DNA from 2 places in the Pseudomonas sp. NY15435 genome. Region 1 is predicted to be linked to the other one. Evidence: riboswitches for the same ligand, from Rfam matches in the RefSeq annotation. Region 1 holds a riboswitch; the other holds the start of a gene.
What was found. A riboswitch is a leader RNA that binds a small molecule or an ion and turns the genes downstream of it on or off. The one in region 1 is predicted to bind cobalamin.
Positions count from the first base shown of each region.

Region 2: linked by a shared signal. The riboswitch ahead of ACNFH5_RS23835 (TonB-dependent receptor domain-containing protein) and the one ahead of cobG (precorrin-3B synthase) in region 1 are both predicted to bind cobalamin.

Region 1 is NZ_JBLUQA010000004.1:526,614-529,944, forward strand. Features, by position in the region: gene ACNFH5_RS12630 (cobalt-precorrin-5B (C(1))-methyltransferase) at 1-466, opposite strand, end outside; gene cbiE (precorrin-6y C5,15-methyltransferase (decarboxylating) subunit CbiE) at 469-1,680, opposite strand; cobalamin riboswitch at 1,748-1,989, shown strand; gene cobG (precorrin-3B synthase) at 2,067-3,331, shown strand, end outside.
Region 2 is NZ_JBLUQA010000011.1:166,789-170,119, reverse strand. Features, by position in the region: gene ACNFH5_RS23835 (TonB-dependent receptor domain-containing protein) at 1-1,785, opposite strand, end outside; cobalamin riboswitch at 1,874-2,067, opposite strand; gene dxs (1-deoxy-D-xylulose-5-phosphate synthase) at 2,105-3,331, opposite strand, start outside.

The DNA of each region.
Region 1 (3,331 bases):
CCTCGACATGGATGGTGACGTCGAAGCCACCGGCATAGCCGCACTCGGTCGCCAGCGCAGCGAGGTTACCCTGCATCATCTGCCGTGGAACGGGATTGATTGCCGGCTCGCCCACCGCGAGCACCAGCCCCGGCTTGGTGACGGTGCCGACGCCTTCTCCAGCGTAAAAACGCACGCCCGGCTCATTGCTCAAGGCGACGCGCGCAAAGACCAGCGCACCGTGGGTCACGTCCGGGTCGTCGCCGGCATCCTTCAGCGTACCGGCTTCGGCGCCGCCAACCGTGAGGCGGCAGAACTCCAGGCGCAGGGTCGCGCTGCGCTCTTTGGGCAGGCTGATCTGTGCGGCGTCCAGCGCTTCACCGGTCAGTAGCAGGCGCGCCGCCGCCAGGCTGGTGGCGGTGGCGCAACTGCCCGTGGTGTAGCCGCTGCGCAGCGGGCGAGGTTCTTCGGGCGTCTCGTCACGCATGGTCATTCAGCCTGGGGCTTGTGCACTTCCAGCAAGGTGATCGGCAACGCCGCGCGCCAGGTATCGAAACCGCCGAGCGGCTGGGCCTGGGACACCGACAGACGAGTCAGCTCGCCGCCAAGGCGGGCGCGCCAGCTCAGCAGCATGGACTCGCTCTGCAGGGTGACGGCGTTGGCCACCAGTCGGCCGCCAGGCTTGAGTTGCTCCCAGCACTGCTCGAAGACACCGGGCAGGGTTACACCACCGCCGATGAAGATCGCATCCGGGCGCTCCAGTCCCTGCAATGCCTCCGGCGCAGCGCCGCAGACCAGTTGCAGCGCCGGCACACCGAGGGCGTCGCGGTTGAAACGGATATGTTCCTGGCGCCCGTCGTTGGCTTCGATGGCCAGCGTGCGACAGCTCGGATGTGCGCGCATCCACTCGATGCCAATGGAGCCGCAGCCGGCGCCGACATCCCAGAGGAGCTCGCCGGGCTTCGGTGCCAACCGTGCCAAGGTCACGGCGCGGACGTCGCGCTTGGTCAGTTGGCCGTCATGGCGGTAGGCGTCGTCCGGCAGGCCGATGGTCAGGGGCAGACGAACCGCGTCGACGCCGGCTACGCACTGCACAGCCACCAGGTTCAGTGCAGCCATCTCGCTCTGCGACCAGTCGCTGGCAAGCCCGTCGATACGCCGCTCCGCCTCACCGCCCAGGTGTTCCAGCACGCTGAGGCGACTCGCGCCGAATCCTCGTTCGCGCAGCAATGCGGCGATCGCCGCCGGGCTGCTGCCGTCGTTACTGAGGATCAGCAGCCTGGCGCCGTCGTGGATCTGCGCGTTGAGTGCGGCCAATGGGCGTGCCACCAGCGACAGCAGCGCGCAATCCTGCAACGCCCAGCCCAGGCGCGCCGCTGCGAGGGAGGCAGAGGACGGCGCGGAAAGCACGAGCATTTCCTCGGACGGAATCTGACGGGCCAGGCTAGCGCCGACGCCGAACCACATCGGGTCACCGCTGGCCAGCACGCAGGTCGGCTCACCGCGCCGGCGCATCACCGGTTCCAGGCTGAACGGGCTCGGCCAGGCCTGGCGATGAGCGCGCAGACAATGCGGCAGCAGCTCCAGCTGGCGTGGCGCGCCGATCACTTCGCTGGCGGCGAGCAGGGCGCGGCGCGCGGCCTTGCCGAGGCCGGCATAACCGTCCTCGCCGATGCCAACGATGGTCAGCCAGGGCGTCATGAAATTTCCTCGAAGGTGCGACGATCGATCCGACGGGCAGGCTTTTCCTGCCTTCGGGCAAAGCAGGCATAATACCCGCTTCGTCGGTGCTCGTAGGACGCTTCGCAATTGAACAGCGAAGCATCCGAGAGCCGAAGAGGGAACACGGTTGAACCGTGGCTGCCCCCGCAACTGTAAGCAGCGAGTCCGCGCAATCCGACAGCATGAAGCGCATTTTCATGCGGTCGATCAGGCCACTGGGCAACCGGGAAGGCCGCGCTGGATGAGGACCTGCCAGCCAGGAGACCTGCCGACGAAACCAGTCGCGCGTGCAGACATCGAGCGGGGTGTATCGGTGTCGTGAAGTCCCCTATGGGGGATTCGCAGGTCACCGCGACCCAGCCCTGGTGACCTCAGTGCCCGAATTCTCAGCTCCGCCCGTCCGTCCGCATGCCTGCCCCGGCCTGCTGCGCATCGTGGCCTCCCGCGATGGCGGCATCTGCCGCATCAAGCTGCCCTGTGGGCAACTCGACGCCAGCGCCGCGCGAGCCATCGCCCTGGCCGCCGAGCGCCATGCCGATGGCGTGCTGGAAGCGACCAATCGCGCCAACCTGCAGATTCGCGGCATACGCACCGGCACCGAACAGGCGCTGAGCAGGGAACTGCTCGCCGCCGGTCTCGGCCCGCGCGAACTGGCGGCGGACGATGTGCGCAACCTGCTGGTCAGCCCGGCGCTGGGCCTCGACGCCGCCACGACTTTCGATGCAGCTCCCCTGGCCGGCCAACTGCTCGATCTGCTGGAGCGCACACCGCGCTTCCACGGCCTGTCGCCCAAGTTCGGCATCCAGCTGGACGGCGGCGAAGCGCTGGCGATGCTGGAGCATCCCAACGATCTCTGGCTGTCGGCCATGTCCGGCGACGCGACGCCGCTGTTCGCCTTCGGCTTGGCCGGTTGTCCGCCGCAGCACGAAACGGATGCCCCTGCCCTCGCCGCCGTGACAGCCAAGCAGGTACCGCTGCTGGTGGAAAGCCTGCTGCACCTCTTCCTCGATCTTGCCGGCGACGGCCAGACGCGCATGCGCCACCTGCGCGAGATGCTCCGCGATGAAGTGCTGCTGGAGCGCCTGCAGCAACGCCTGCCCTTCCAGTTGCACCTCGGGCCGGCTGTGGATAACTGGCGTCGTCCTGTACCGCGGGCTTTCGGCCATCTCGGGATTCAGCCGCAGCGCCAGCCGGACCGCGCCATGGTCGGTGCGGGATTCATCCTCGGACGCCTCGACAGCACCCTACTGTTCGGCCTTGCCGATCTCGCCGAGCGATTCAGCGCCGGACAACTGCGTCTGACGCCGTGGCAAAGCCTGATCCTCCCCGATGTATCCCTGACCGACGCTCCCGTCGTACTCGCCGCGCTGGCCAACCTCGGCCTGGTGATCGATGCCGGTCAACCGCTCTCGCGCCTCGTCGCGTGCAGCGGCTCCAGCGGTTGCGCGCGCGGGCTGGCCGACACCAAGGCCGACGCCCTGCGCCTGGCCGAGCGCCTGCGTCACGCACCGCCGGCCGGCGTGCACCTGTGCGGCTGCCCGCGCTCCTGCGCCGCCGCCCACGTCGCCCCCTACACCCTGCTGGCCGTCGCCGACGGCCGCTATGACCTGTTCCGTCGCGCCGACGGCAT
Region 2 (3,331 bases), on a different contig from region 1:
CATGAAGTCCGTCGGGCTGGTCGGGCGCAGGTAGTCACCCAGGGTGTAGTCGCGGTCCAGGGCGTTATCCAGTTTCAGGTCGAAGCGGATTTCATCGCTGGCCAGCCAGCTGGTGCGCAGGTCGAGCACGCCGTAGCCGGACAGTTCGCGGGTATTGGCCGCGTCGTCATAACGCTGGCTGACGGCGCGCCAGGTGCCGCCGACGCCGAAGGCGCCGAACTGCCGGTCGAGGTCCAGGCTCAGGGTGCGGCGCGCGCGGTAAGGCAGAGTGTGGCCGCTGTCGCGGTCGCGCGGGTCGATCAGACTCAGGCCGAGCGCGGCCTGCCAGCCCAGCACCTCGCGGGCGACGCTGGCTTCGAAGCCATCGATGCGCGCCTTGTTGATGTTCTCCGGCTGGTTGCTGGTGCTGTCCCAGGCGATCAGGTCGTCGATCTCGGTGCGGTACAGCGAGGCTTCCAGGTGCGTGCCTTCGATGTCCCCGCGCCATTGCAGTTCGTAGGTTTTCGAGGTCTCGGCCTTCAAGTCCGGGTTGCTCGCGCCGGGGTAGTAGAGGTCGCTGAAGGTCGGCGCGCGGAAGCCTTCGCCGTAGCTGGCAATCCAGGTCTGGCTTTCGCCCACCGGCAGGCTGAAGGCGGCGTTCCAGCTGTTCTGGCTGCCGTAGGCCTGGTTGTTGTCGTGGCGGATGCCCAGTTCGGCGCCGAAGCTGTCGCCCTTGAAGCTGTGCTGGGCGAAGAAGGCGCGGTTGCTGCGCTGGTCCTCGGCAAAGGCGGTGGTGCCATCGACCCTGTCTTCGTACCAGTCGGCGCCCAGGGCCAACTGGTTGGCTTCGTCCAGTTGCAGGCGGTTGGTCCAGCTCGCCGAGTGGCGGGTGGTTTCCAGCGTGCCGTTGTTCCAGCTGTCGGCGGCGCCCACGGCCTTGTTGCGGTCGTAGCTGCGGCCCAGCTCCAGGCGGCTGTTCCACATCTTGGTGATCTGGCCGTCGAGGTAGGTGCTGTAGCTGCTGACGCGGAATTCGTCCTGCGGCGTACCGGGCTCGAAGTTGTAGGCGTCGTCGTATTCGTTCTTGCCGCGCTGGTCATTGAGGTTCAGCCCGGCCTTCCAGTCATCGCTGAAGCGATGGTCCAGGTTCAGGTGCACGGCCTTGTTGCGCTGGGCGTCGTGGTCGTTGTCGGCGCCGACGTTGTCGCTGGTGCGGTCCCAGCCCTGGCTCTCGTCGAGGCTGCCACCGAGGTTGTAGCGGGTCTGCTCGTTGCCGCCGGAGAGGCTCAGGCTGCGCTCGAAGGTGCCGTGGCTGCCGGCGGCCAGGCGCACTTCCGGGTGCAGGCCGGCTTCGCCGCGGCGGGTGAAGATCTGGATGACCCCGCCGATGGCGTCGGCGCCATACAGCGCCGAGCGCGGGCCGCGGGTCACTTCGACGCGCTCGATGCTGTCGATGCTCAGGTAGTCCAGGCGGGCGATGCCGCTGCTGGCCGAGGCGACGCGCTGGCCGTCCACCAGTACCAGGGTCTGCGCAGTGCTGGTACCGCGCACGGAGTAGGACACCACGCCGCCGGAGCTGCCCATCTGCACGCCGGGCACGCGGGCGAGCAGGGCGGGGACGCTGCGCACCTGCAGGCGTTCGATGTCGGCGCGGGTGAACACGCTGTTGGCCGAGGTGGCTTCGGCGCGCGGCTGGGCCTGGCGGGCGGAGGTGATCACCTGGTCGGAGAGCGTGTAGATGTCGCCAGCGGCGAAGGCCATGCCGGGCAGCAGGCTGGTGGCCAGGGCGAGTCGGGTCAGTTTCATGGAACGTCCTCAAAAGCGGTCGGATGACTTTCGAGGAGGGCGTGGCAAGGGCGGCAGGCCGCACTTGACGGTGCGGCCCTCCGCAACACCTGTCGGGGCGTGTCGAGGGCGGTCTCCGGGCTGCCGACGTCACATCGCCGCCTTCCCACAAGAGCAGTGGCCATGGCGATGCTGCGCTCCCTTGGGGCGCGTCGGTTACCGTTGCGGGGGCAGCGCAGGTCTTTCACCTGCTTCCCGTTACCTCGAACGAAAACGGGCGCACCTTAGTCGGTGCGCCCGTCACTGGCAATACTCCCGGGGAGGGATGCGCCGATCGGTCTCAGCGGTTGCCGAGGGCCTCCAGGCGTGCCTTCACCGAGGCTTCGATGCCGGCGGCGTCCAGCCCGCACTCCGCGAGCATCTGTGCCGGTTTGGCGTGCTCGACGTAGTAGTCCGGCAGGCCCAGGTGCAGGATCGGCTGCTGGAGGTTCTCGCGGGCGAGGAATTCGCTGACGGCGGCGCCGGCGCCACCCATCACCGAGTTTTCCTCGACGGTCACCAGCAGCTCGTGGCTGGCGGCCAACTGGCGTACCAGTTCTTCGTCCAGCGGCTTGACGAAGCGCATGTCGGCGACGGTTGCGTCGAACTGCTCGGCCACTTTCAGCGCTTCGGCCAGTTGCACGCCGAACACCAGGAAGGCGACCTTGCCAGCCTTGCCTTCACGGCGCACCACGCCCTTGCCGATTTCCACCGGGGCCAGTTCGGCTTCGATGCTGGCGTTCGGGCCGGTACCGCGCGGGTAGCGCACCGCCGCCGGGCCTTCGAAGTGATGGCCGGTGGTGAGCAGCTTGCGCAGTTCGTTCTCGTCGCTGGGGGTCATCACCAGCATGCCGGGGATGCAGCGCAGGTAGGAGAGGTCGAAGCTGCCGGCGTGGGTCGGGCCGTCTTCGCCGACCAGACCGGCGCGGTCGATGGCGAACAGCACATCGAGGTTCTGCACCGCGACGTCGTGGATCAGTTGGTCGTAGCCGCGCTGCAGGAAGGTGGAGTAGATCGCCACCACCGGTTTGGCGCCATCGCAGGCCATGCCGGCCGCCAGGGTCACGGCGTGCTGCTCGGCGATGGCGACGTCGAAGTAGCGGTCCGGGAACCTGTCGGCGAAGGCGACCAGGTCGGAGCCTTCCTTCATTGCCGGGGTGATGCCGACCAGGCGCGGGTCCTGGGCCGCCATGTCGCACAGCCACTGGCCGAATACGCTGGAGTACTTCGGCCCGCCGGTCTTCTTCGGCACGGCGTGGGCGGGGGCGCCTTCGGGTTCGAGCTTGGTGATGGCGTGGTAGCCGATCGGGTCGATCTCGGCCGGGCCGAAGCCCTTGCCCTTCTTGGTCACCACGTGGAGGAACTGCGGGCCCTTGAGGTCACGCATGTTGCGCAGGGTGGCGATCAGGGTGGGCAGGTCGTGGCCGTCGATGGGGCCGATGTAGTTCCAGCCCAGCTCCTCGAACAGGGTGCCGGGGACCAGCATGCCCTTGGCGTATTCCTCGGTGCGGCGGGCGATCTCCCAGGC